2 regions of the Yersinia sp. 2541 StPb PI genome follow, and region 1 is predicted to be linked to the other one. Evidence: predicted binding sites of a transcription regulator. Region 1 holds the regulator's gene; the other holds the start of a gene.

Region 1 (6,105 bases):
GCGCCGATAACTGGTCAATGCACTCTTGTAAATGGCGACGCTCTTCTTCAATCCGCGTTTCCAGTGTTTTTTGCCCCAGAACCAACTGTTGTTGTTCTTGCTGATTCTGCTGCCAACGCTGGTGTTCCTCTTCCCGCAGAGTCAGCCAACTCTGCTGCTGGTCTGCTGCTGGTACTGATAATGATAAATCAGCCAAACTATTATTGAAGTCTTGGCGCATCTGAGCTAAATCATCTTGCTGGCGTTGATGCTGTAACTGCAGTTTCTGTTGGGCTTGCTGAGTATCTTGCTGGCGCTGAGTGATTAATGCCAGTTGTTGCAAGTGTTTTTGCTGCTGTTGTTCTGCTTGAGCCAGAGCATCTTTAGCTTGTTGGTATTGCTGGTTTAGTCGCTCATATTCAGCCAATTTCCGCTGGCAGTGTTGCTCTGATTGTTCCTGCTGTTCCAGCCAATCCATTAATGCTGCATGTTCATGTAATGCAAATGTCAACGCCAGAGGTTGCGCCAGCAGCTGCCAGCGCTGTTGATAATCGGCCAATTGCTGGCGGCTGTGCTGTAACTCTTGCTCTAGATGCTGCTGCTGTTGCTGCATACTGTTTTTTTGTGCGCTTAATTCTGAGCCTTCAGTGGCGAGTTGTTCAACCTGACGGCGCAGTTTCTCGAGGCGTTCGGCTGTTTCCGACGGTTTTACCGCCTGATACGCAGTGATAGCGGGGTGATCCAATGCGCCACATAGTGGGCAGGCATCTCCCGGTTGGAGTTTGGCTCTTTCCGCTTCCAGTCTGACTATCTGATTTTCGCGTTCCCACAAGGCTTCCAGATCAGCATGATGTTGTTTTTGATGTTTGTAGCGCTGACGTTTTTCTTCTAACTGCTGTTCAAGCTGTTTTAATTGCTGCTGTTGGCTGGTGAATTGTTGCTGTTGTTTATCGTGCTGTGCCTGAACTTGTTGTGCTAAAGGCGATAATGTGGCGAGTTGTTGCCGGGCCGGTCGCTGTTGCTGCAACTCGTCAAGTTGTTGGCGCAATTGTGTTGCGGGCTGTTGCTGCTCGAATGCTGCTAATTGCTGCTGGATGCTACCTGCTTGCGAGGCCGCGTGTACTAATACGGCCTGTTGCTGTTTATCCTGCTCATTTAATGTGGTCGCTTGCTGTTGCAAGCTGCTCAGTAATAAGGCTTGCTGCTGTAATTGCTGCTCGTTAGCCACTGACTGCTGGTGCTGTATGTGCAATTGGCGGAACTGTTCGCGCCATAACGGTAGGTACTTTACCCAGTGTTGATGGTGGGGATATTGCTGTGCATATTCAGCTAATTGTTGCAGGCGCTGATGCGTCTTTAGCAACTGCTGCTCATTTAACTCAAGTTGCTGTCTACCTTGTTGTTCTTTGCCGCGCAATTGCTGCAATTGAGTGGCAAATTGCGCTAATGAGTGCTGTTGTTGCGCGATAAGGTTATCCAGCGGTACCACTTTTTGCTCAATCAGTGTTTCTTGTTCATGCTGCTTGGCCGCCTGTTGTTGGCGTGCGGTATTGGCTTGTTCCAGAGCTTGAGCCAGGGGGGTTAGTTGGCTCTGAAGCTGTTGCTGCTGTTGGGTCAGCGCGGTGATACGCAGCTGTGTCTGTTGTGCATCCTGTTGGCTGAGTGAGCAGTCACGCAGTAAAGGGCGCAACTTCTCAGCCGGTTCACTACGGGCCAGCCGGTGTAATTCAGGTTGTGCCTGCTGATATTCTTGTTCAATAATTGTTTGCTGCTGCTGATATTCTTGTAGATTCTGTTGCTGTCTTTGCCAGCCGGTTAACCAGTTTATTTGGTTTTGACTCGCTGATTGTGCTGAAACAAGCTGCTTTTCTTGTTGGTGGAGATCATCGATTTGTTGCGTTAATGCCAAGCGCTGTTCTTCATTGAGCAGTTCAATACCACTGGCACGTTGATGTAAAGCATCCAGATTGGCCTTGGCCTGTTTATGTTGCTCAAAGACATATTCAGATAGCCGCCCGTAGATATCAGTCCCCGTTAGCTCTTCCAATAATTCGGCACGGTCATTGGCATCGGCATTGAGAAAAGCAGCAAACTGCCCTTGCGATAACATCATTGATTTAGTGAAACGGCCAAAATCCAGGCCGGTGATCGCTGCAACCATCTCCAACTTATCACGCACTTTATCGGCCAGGATTTTACCGCTGTCGCATAGCGCCAACTCAACTTTAGGGGCTTGCAGATTGCCTTCCGGGCTGTTTTTTGCCCGCCGCTGGCTCCAGAATGCACGATAGCAGATGCCTTTTACTTCAAACTCAACTTCGGCTAGTGACTCCGCTGTGTGGCGTGTCATTAGCTCATTTTGGCTGGGCGTGACAGTCAAACGTGGTGTTTGGTGGTATAGCGCAAGGCATATGGCATCCAGCAGTGTGGTTTTGCCTGCGCCTGTCGGGCCAGTGATAGCGAATAAACCGTTGCTGGCAAAAGGTTCGGCGGTGAAATCTATCTTCCACTCCCCTTGCAGAGAATTAATGTTTTTTAGACGTAAGCTTAAAATCCTCATGCAGGCTGCTCCTGTGCGGCATCTTTATCTTGCGTGATGTCATCAACCACCTGATTGAACATTTGACGCATCCGCTGTTGGCGCGGCTCGGCTAAGTCTGGCTCCAGCGCCAGCCTGCGTTCAAACACATCGGTAACACTCAGCTCATTGAGTGTCTCTTTTTCCTGCCGCTCGATACTGTTGTTACGTTGTTCTTTACTGCGACGTAACAATACAATTTCAACCGGTAGCTCTGTGGTCAGAGCCTGAATACGGCGTTGGATATCAGTAAGATAGTCTTGGGTGGCAACTTCTATATCTAGCCATACGGGTAAGCCTTGATGCTCAGAGAATTGAGCCAGTTGCTGCTCTATTTGCGCTAAATCCCCTTTAATTAATTGCATTGGCTGAAATTGTGGGATGAAGAGAGGGGTAACTGATGCCAGTGCCTGTTGGTGGAATTCCACCAGATAGACGCTCTTCTCCTTGCTCAATTCATCAAAACTGAGAGCAATGGGGGAGCCGCTATAACGGATATGTTCAGTTTTAGCCACTTGCTGGGCGCGATGAATATGGCCTAAAGCAATGTAATCTGCTGGTGGAAATGCCTGCGCGGGGAAAGCATCCAATGTACCAATATAGATATCGCGAACCGAGTCTGTCGTGGTGACGCCAACGGTAGTCAGGTGCCCGGTGGCAATAATGGGCAGTAGCAAACCCAGTTCGGTACGCAATTCAACCGCCCGCTGATACAGTGCCTGGTAGTGGCCCGCGATCGCTTCTTGTAAAGCCAGTTGTTTTTGCCCTCCAGATTCACCCGCCTGACTGGTGACTAAGTCCCTTGGCCGTAAAAACGGGATCGCACACAGCAGAGCCGCAGGTTGATGTTGGCGGTCTTTTAGAATAATGATTTGTTGATCGAGATTGCTGTTGGCGCACGAAATAACGGTGGTATTGAGATAAGAGAGCAAACCCCGTGATTCATTCAGTGTTGACACAGAATCGTGATTACCCCCCAATACCACTAACTGACAGCCAGTGGGTTGGAGCTCAACCACGAAACGGTTATATAGCTCACGGGCGTAACTGGGCGGGGAGCCAGTATCAAAGATATCACCTGCTACAATTAGCGCATCTACCTGATTTTCTTCGATCTGATTAATGAGCCAGTGCAGAAATGCCTGATGCTCAGCAGCGCGGCTTTTAGTGAAGAAATGCTGGCCTAAATGCCAATCAGAGGTATGAATAATGCGCATAAATCTCCCGCACGGCAGGTTATCAGTCAAAGATAATGGCGCTGATTATAAACGCTGCCCGCCGGATGTCGCGGCTAAAAAAAGGCTAGGAGGAAAATCTCCGAGACGTCTCGCAAACTTGACTGCTGTGTTTTGCAATTATCATGAAATTTATCACTATGCTTATTGCTAGTAGAAGCGTGATGTTTTTCATAAAAATGTCACAAAACTGACGCATAATGGCTCCCGAAATCAAATAGTGACCACTAACATACTGGCAGGGTTGATGATGGCAAGACGCATACTTGTGGTGGAAGATGAAGCGCCAATCCGTGAGATGGTGTGCTTTGTGTTGGAACAGAATGGTTACCAACCATTAGAAGCCGAAGATTATGACAGCGCAGTAACTCGTCTGTCGGAGCCTTTCCCTGATTTAGTGTTGTTGGACTGGATGTTACCTGGCGGCTCGGGTATTCAGTTCATTAAACATATGAAACGTGAAGCGTTGACCAGAGATATTCCGGTGATGATGCTGACGGCCCGTGGCGAAGAAGAGGATAGGGTGCGCGGTTTGGAAGTGGGCGCAGATGACTATATTACCAAGCCGTTTTCGCCGAAGGAGCTGGTTGCGCGTATTAAAGCAGTGATGCGCCGAATATCGCCGATGGCTGTTGAGGAAGTTATTGAAATGCAAGGGCTAAGCCTTGATCCTTCCTCACATCGGGTTATGGCCAATGAGCAAGCGCTGGATATGGGGCCGACCGAGTTTAAGTTATTGCACTTCTTTATGACCCACCCGGAGCGCGTTTACAGCCGTGAACAGTTGCTTAATTATGTTTGGGGCACTAACGTTTATGTAGAAGATCGTACGGTTGACGTGCATATTCGTCGGCTACGCAAGGCGCTTGAAATTGATGGTCATGACAGAATGGTACAAACTGTCCGGGGAACTGGATACCGTTTCTCAACGCGCTACTGAGTTTTCAGTGCCGGAGAATTCGTTGTGTTAGAACGCTTATCATGGAAAACGCTGGCTCTCGAGCTGGCTCTTTTTTGTCTGCCTGCATTACTCCTGGGTGCCTTCATCGGCTATCTTCCGTGGCTATTGCTGATTTCAGCTGTCGCGGCGCTGGTTTGGAATTTCTATAATCAACTTAAGTTATCTCACTGGTTGTGGTTAGACCGTAGCATGACACCACCTGCTGGTCGCTGGAGCTGGGAGCCTTTATTTTACGGCTTGTACCAAATGCAGTTGCGAAATCGTCGGCGTCGGCGCGAACTGGCTTTGCTTATCAAACGTTTCCGCAGTGGTGCCGAATCATTGCCTGACGCGGTAGTTATTACCACAATTGATGGCAATATCTTCTGGTGTAACGGTTTAGCTCAGCAGTTGTTAGGGTTTCGTTGGCCGGAGGATAACGGCCAACATATCCTTAATTTATTGCGCTACCCAGAATTCAGCCAATATCTGCAACAACAAGAGTTCTCCCGCCCGTTGACTCTGCAACTGAACAATGGTTATTACGTCGAATTTCGTGTGATGCCTTATTCAGAAGGGCAATTATTGATGGTTGCCCGTGATGTTACTCAGATGCGGCAGTTGGAAGGTGCAAGGCGTAATTTCTTTGCCAACGTCAGTCATGAATTGCGTACGCCACTGACGGTGTTGCAAGGTTATCTGGAAATGATGAATGACCAAGAGCTGGTTGGGCCATTACGGGATAAAGCACTGGGGACCATGCAAGAGCAGACTAAGCGAATGGATGGATTGGTAAAACAGCTCTTGACGCTATCACGAATTGAAGCGGCACCTAATGTGGATATGAATGAGCGGGTGGATATTCCGTTGATGCTGAAAGTGTTACAGCATGAAGTTCAGGCTCTCAGTAACGGACGACATGAGATTACCTTCCGGGTTAACGACCAATTAAAAGTGTTTGGTAACGAAGACCAACTGCGCAGTGCGGTATCAAATCTGGTTTATAACGCCGTCAATCACACGCCTGTTGGTACCCAAATTGAGGTGTGTTGGCAGCAAACGCCACAAGGTGCACAATTTCAGGTCAGCGATAATGGGCCGGGAATCGGTCCTGAACATGTTCCACGGCTAACGGAGCGGTTCTATCGGGTGGATAAAGCCCGATCACGGCAAACGGGGGGCAGTGGATTAGGGCTGGCAATTGTGAAACATGCATTGAGTCATCACGATGCACGTTTAGAGGTCATGAGCGAAGTCGGTCTGGGGACTCGATTTATCTTTACCTTGCCGAATCGATTGATTGTTCCCGCAGTTTTAGCCGAGAATGCAGTCAAATCCTAAAAACTGCATGGATACCAAGCTGATGAAATGGG
Region 2 (6,105 bases), 3.4 Mb from region 1:
GCAATCAGAATGTGTTTGTAAGCCATAAGTAAACTCCTTCCATAATGTTAATTAATGGGTAAGCAAACATTCAACCTGTTGAACGGGTGCTAACACGGTATCTGCATACTATCATTATGACCCCTAACTGAAGTGTTTCACGGATCACAACGCACTGTTTTGATGATGATCACTAAAGCATCCGTATGTCATTTTGCACCAAATTGCACCAATAAGTGATGAGATTCGCCCGTTAATTGCCTTGGCGCACGGTGAGAATACTTGAATTTAAAGCAGATCATTATCTTAAGTATAGCGCTGATAAATCATCATGATTAACGGAATTTCATATTTGTGATGCAAATATAATTTACAAAAAACAGCAGCCAAATTTATGTAATTCAGTTAAGAGAGATTAATATTTAAGCGGAATTTGTATGGGTTACGAGCATTTATCAGTGACAGATATTCGATATAAGTTAGTGCCAATCGATAGTTAACAAATGCCTAAATAGGCTTAATTTAGAGATTATCAGGCTATTTTCCATTTCATTTCCTACACTGATAAAGGGAGTCCTACACGTTCGGATACTGTGTCGAACGAACAACGTATCGAGCATAGTCAGAAAGCGGACGATAGGGGGTGTTTTTTGAGGCCCTGGGGGTGTTTGTATCGGCTAGAGTAAGCGATGGCACAGAGGTTCAGGTGATTGACCCAATGTGTGAGATATCGCTGGGAGGATAATTATGATCAGTACCGTCGCGCTTTTTTGGGCTTTATGTGTGGTATGTGTGATTAATATGGCACGTTATTATTCATCTCTGCGTGCTTTGTTAGTGGTATTACGTGGCTGCGACCCGTTGCTGTATCAATATGTTGATGGTGGTGGCTTTTTTACCTCCCACGGTCAGCCGAGCAAACAAATTAGATTAGTGGGTTACATCTTCGCCCAACGTTATCTTGATCACCACGATCCTGAGTTTATTCGCCGCTGTGAGAGGCTACGTGGGCAATTTATACTGACCAGTGCATTATGTGGATTGGTAGTGGTCAGTCTGGTGGGTTTAATGTTGTGGTATTAGTATGAATTATTGGCAGAGAAGCATTTAAAAAGGCGACCTGATAAGGCCGCCTTTTTTATTTACCGTAACCGTTCAATATGTTTACTGCCCGGTCTTATCACAGTGCTAGGTTGAGGCGCACTATGATAGTAATACGTTTCGCTGGGTTTAAATGAATCTTAGAGCCACCCAGTACAACCCACCGGAAAGAAGAATAGATATTGGTAAGGTTAATACCCACGCCAACATAATGTTCTTCACCGTTTTACTCTGAACACCACCGCCATCAACCAACATGGTCCCGGCAACTGCGGAAGAGAGCACTTGCGTTGTCGATACTGGCATACCGGTATAACTCGCAATACCGATGGAAACCGCCGCAGTCATCTGGGCAGAAACCCCTTGCGCGTAAGTCATGCCTTTCTTACCGATTTTCTCACCGATGGTGACTGCCACACGTTTCCAGCCAATCATGGTACCCAAAGAGAGGGCCAGAGCGACGGCAACGATGATCCAGGTCGGTGCATATTCCACAGTTTCCAACAAATCTGTACGCAGATTATTGAGGAAACGGCGGTCTTCAGCACTGGTTTCAGGCAGTTTGGCAACAGTCCCTGCGGTTTCGGCAACACACATCAGCAAGCGACGCATATGGCTGCGTTGATCAACCGTCAGATCGTCATAGCTTTGCAGATTAGCCAGCAACGTTTGGGCATGATCAATGGCAATCATGGCGCGTGAGCTATCACAATGGAACTGTGCCGGTGTATTCGGCAATGTTTCTGGTGCAGGTACCAGCGGTTTCAGCGCGACAGCATGAGGTAACACCTCAACATGTTGCTGATAATATTGTTGCAGATGGGTCACTGCATCGCGGGTGCGGGCAATATCATAACCGGTTGCATTCATATTCACGACGAACCCAGCCGGAGCCACGCCGATTAATACCAGCATGATCAAGCCAATCCCTTTCTGACCATCGTTAGCGCCATGAGAGAAACTCACACCGATAGCCGATAGAATCAGCGCAGTACGGGTCCAGAAGGGCGGTTTACGTTTACCGTCTTTCTTTTCACGTTCAGCAGGTGTCAGGTGAATACGTTGCTGTTTCTTGGACCCGTTCCAGTAACGACGTAGCAGGAACACCATCAAACCGGCAATAACCAGACCCACAATTGGGGATAAGATTAATGACAGGAAGATTTGAATCATCTTAGGAACGTTCAGTGCATCTACAACAGATGTACTGGTCATTAATGCATTGGTTAAACCAATACCGATGATTGCACCAATTAGCGTATGAGAGCTGGAAGCCGGGATACCGAAATACCAAGTGCCCAAATTCCAGATAATCGCCGCCAGTAGCATAGAGAAGACCATAGCCAACCCATGCGCCGAACTGACGTTTAACAGCAGATCAGTAGGCAATAAGTGAACGATAGCATAAGCCACGCTCAAACCGCCCAGCATCACGCCGAGGAAGTTAAACACCCCTGCCATCACAACAGCAACCTGTGAACGCATGGCACGGGTATAGATTACGGTCGCGACCGCATTGGCTGTATCATGAAAACCATTGATGGCTTCGTAAAACAGCACGAACAACAAAGCAAGAACTAACATTAGGCCGGTATGGAAATCCAGGCCAGCGAAAAGATGTAGCATAAGCGTTACGCCAGTTTGTGGACATGAACGCGGCGCATTATCAGTGACAATGGGGGGTGGGGAAAAGGAAAATATGACCTTTTTTTGACATGACCGCAGACGAATTCGTCTTATTGAGCAACATATGCATGTTATATCAGCAGGTTACTTAGTTTTACTGTATGAGACATTTTCTTACTATAGCGATATTCCTGCGAGCGACTTACAATCTCCCGCCGCCAATTTGTCGGTTGAATGCGCTAAATAATATAATAATCAGCCAAAAGCGGGCAATTTTGCAGCGATGATGATTTTACTCAGTGAGGCCAAGTGTGGAACAGTTTGATGTGGTAGTGATAGGTGCAGGTGCTGCGGGGCTATTTTGTGCCGCTCAGGCTGGACAAGCCGGATGTCGGGTGTTGTTGGTCGATAACGGCAAAAAGGCGGGGCGCAAAATACTGATGTCTGGTGGTGGCCGCTGTAATTTTACCAATCTCTTTGCAGAGCCTGCCGCGTATCTGTCACAGAATCCTCACTTCTGTAAATCTGCCTTGGCGCGTTATACCCAATGGGATTTCATCGATCTGATGAATCGCTATGGCATTGCCTGGCATGAGAAAGCGCTAGGGCAGTTGTTCTGCGATGACTCTGCTCAGCAGGTGGTTGAACTATTACTGAAAGAGTGTGAGCTGGGGCAAGTCACGATTCGGTTGCGTAGCGATGTTTTGTCGGTTGAAAAAAGCGGCACCGGTTTCGTATTACAAATTAATAATTTGGAAGTGAGCACTAACTCACTTGTCGTCGCCTCTGGCGGACTCTCTATGCCCGGACTTGGTGCTTCACCGTTCGGCTATAAGTTGGCAGAACAGTTTGGCTTGAAAGTCCTCCCTACCCGTGCGGCATTAGTCCCGTTCACCTTGCACAAACCGCTGCTGGAGCACCTGCAAACATTATCTGGGGTTTCCGTGCCTGCGGTGGTCACCGCCGAAAATGGCGTTAGCTTCCGTGAGAGTATTTTGTTTACTCACCGTGGGCTTTCTGGCCCAGCAATTTTACAACTTTCAAGCTATTGGCAGGCTGGTGAGTATGTGAGCATTAACTTACTTCCTGATACTGATTTAGATGATTTTCTAAACAGTGAGCGAAAAAACCACCCTAATCAGACACTGAAAAATACTCTGGCTCAACGGTTACCTAAGCGGCTGGTGGAGTGCCTTCAGACCTTGGAGCAACTGCCAGACGTTACCCTGAAGCAATTAAACGCGCCGCAGCAGGCCGCGTTAGTCGCCAATCTTCAACAATGGCGAGTGCAGCCCAATGGCACCGAGGGCTACCGTACTGCTGAGGTCACTCTTGGTGGTGTTGACACCCAAGAGCTCTCCTCTAAGACAATGGAGGCCCATAAAGTGCCTGGAATGTACTTTATTGGCGAGGTTGTTGATGTCACTGGCTGGTTGGGTGGCTATAACTTCCAATGGGCCTGGAGCTCTGCCTGGGCCTGTGCGCAGGCATTGGCGGTTGTTCTGGAATAATAAAGTTTGTACACCAAGCTATAGTTAGTCCATCAAGTGGGCTTGTTGCAAATAATGAGCGTCGGTGATTTTACTGATAGATGAGCGGGATAATTAAGCTAAAACCGCCTCAATATGAAAGAGCCGATTCATAAAGGCGGATCTTTCCCGCACTCGACGTTCAGGCTCGTCACGGCGTAGCCAAATATCAAATTGACCTTTATTCAGTCGTCGCAATGTTTCAACTCCCTGAAGCGTTGACCCGGCAAGGTTTGGCCGTTTGAAGCCCCCGCCCGCTTTGACTAATTTTTTGATGGGGGCATATTCAATAAACCAACGGTAAATGGTAGAGCGGTGAACGGAAACCCCACGCTCTGCCAGCATATCGCTGACATTGGCATAACTCATCGGGGTTGAGCCGTACCACCGTAAGCACCACAGAATGATCTCGGGTGCAAAATGTTTTCATTTGAAATCGCTAGGCGGCCAGGTGGGTTCACTGAAGAAGGGATGAATAGCCTCAGCTTTCATGGTCACTCCATTTTTTGCAACAAGCCCGTCTGAGCGTGGTGAATTATATCACTTACGTGCGACGCAAAAAATCAGCAATGAAACCCTGCAAAAATTGTTGCATGATTTAGATTTGCTGGAAGCGTTATTGATTGAGAAGGAAAGTTAATTTTTCTTCGGTCGGTCATCTTAAGTGATCCGGCTCCTCTCATATTTGGCAGGCAGTTAATATGGCTCTGCTGCGTCTTAATACAACACAACCTTTTCTTGTTATACATGCAACCATCCGTCAGTGTTGGGGCACCCCCTTGTTAATAAAACATCAACTCATTGGTTCTTATTAATTTTATTAAACCTGAATAAGATGGGTTCACTAATTGTTCGGGGCTGTCTGATGCATCATAGGTAATGAAACTACCGATCAGTGTCGAATCTAGCAATATAGATACGGTAGTTTATCGTTACTCACCTGATTCCGTGGGGGGGTAGGAAACTAACACTAAAAAATTTTCGTCACTCTACAATATCAAACGAGATTTATGCAATATTGATTAAATCGCGAGGTTATGTGACGGTATTTTTAATCGGCTGAATATAATAAATTGCGTAATTTTTTTTGGACGAAATCACTAAAAACACCCTCGAGTCATGGGTTCACGCGGGCATCCGCACTACCACAAACGTTCAGGATTATTGCGTGGATTAATATCCTGTTTCAGTTACTGTTTCCTTTGAGTTTGGCATTTTCATCTACGGTTGTCGCGTCTTCTTCGTATACTTCGCAAGTCAATACGGTTACAGAGTCTTATATTTTGCAGACCGGTAAAAACATTAATACTGTCGCCAAGTTAGGGGATGAAATTGATGTTTCCGGTAAGCTGCCTTCGTTATCCATTAGTGATGAAAGTTATTCACATGCTGATATTCACATAAATAATAAGCTGGCCGGTTATGCCCAGACCGGTGCTGTCGCATTATCTAATGGCAATGCAGTAAAATCTGGTGAGCGCATGCTCAACTCAGCTGCCAACAATGAATTAAACAACTCCACGCAGCAGTTGCTGAGCCAGTTTGGTACCGCCCGGGTACAAATGAATGTTAATGAAGATTTTAAGCTGGATGGCAGTATGGTCGATGTACTGGTTCCACTTTATGATAATCAGAAATCCCTACTTTTTACCCAATTGGGTGCCCGAAATAAAGACGATCGTAACACCGTTAACGTTGGTGCTGGAGTGCGTACTTTCCAGAATAGCTGGATGTATGGGGCTAATGCGTTTTTTGATAATGATGTTACAGGCAAAAACCGGCGGGTTGGGGTAGGCGCAGAGGCTTGGACCGACTACCTGAAGTTCTCGGGTAACAGTTACTTCGGTACCACCGATTGGCATCATTCACG

What was found. Region 1 encodes PhoB, which activates phosphate uptake and scavenging genes when phosphate is short. Its sites were predicted from a motif close to CTGTCATAAAACTGNCNNAT; they were not measured.
Region 2: the regulator PhoB is predicted to act here: its motif matches at 2,778-2,797, upstream of pitA (inorganic phosphate transporter PitA).

Annotation. Positions count from the first base shown of each region.
Region 1 covers NZ_JAZGQB010000001.1:3,582,483-3,588,587, reverse strand. The annotation lists gene V1953_RS16195 (AAA family ATPase) at 1-2,539, opposite strand, end outside; gene sbcD (exonuclease subunit SbcD) at 2,536-3,774, opposite strand; gene phoB (phosphate response regulator transcription factor PhoB) at 4,043-4,732, shown strand; gene phoR (phosphate regulon sensor histidine kinase PhoR) at 4,757-6,073, shown strand; gene V1953_RS16175 (PstS family phosphate ABC transporter substrate-binding protein) at 6,096-6,105, shown strand, end outside.
Region 2 covers NZ_JAZGQB010000001.1:152,326-158,430, forward strand. The annotation lists gene uspA (universal stress protein UspA) at 1-26, opposite strand, end outside; gene uspB (universal stress protein UspB) at 727-1,062, shown strand; gene pitA (inorganic phosphate transporter PitA) at 1,210-2,706, opposite strand; gene V1953_RS00605 (NAD(P)/FAD-dependent oxidoreductase) at 3,018-4,217, shown strand; gene V1953_RS00610 (hypothetical protein) at 4,311-4,643, opposite strand; gene V1953_RS00615 (hypothetical protein) at 4,726-4,875, shown strand; gene V1953_RS00620 (inverse autotransporter beta domain-containing protein) at 5,519-6,105, shown strand, end outside.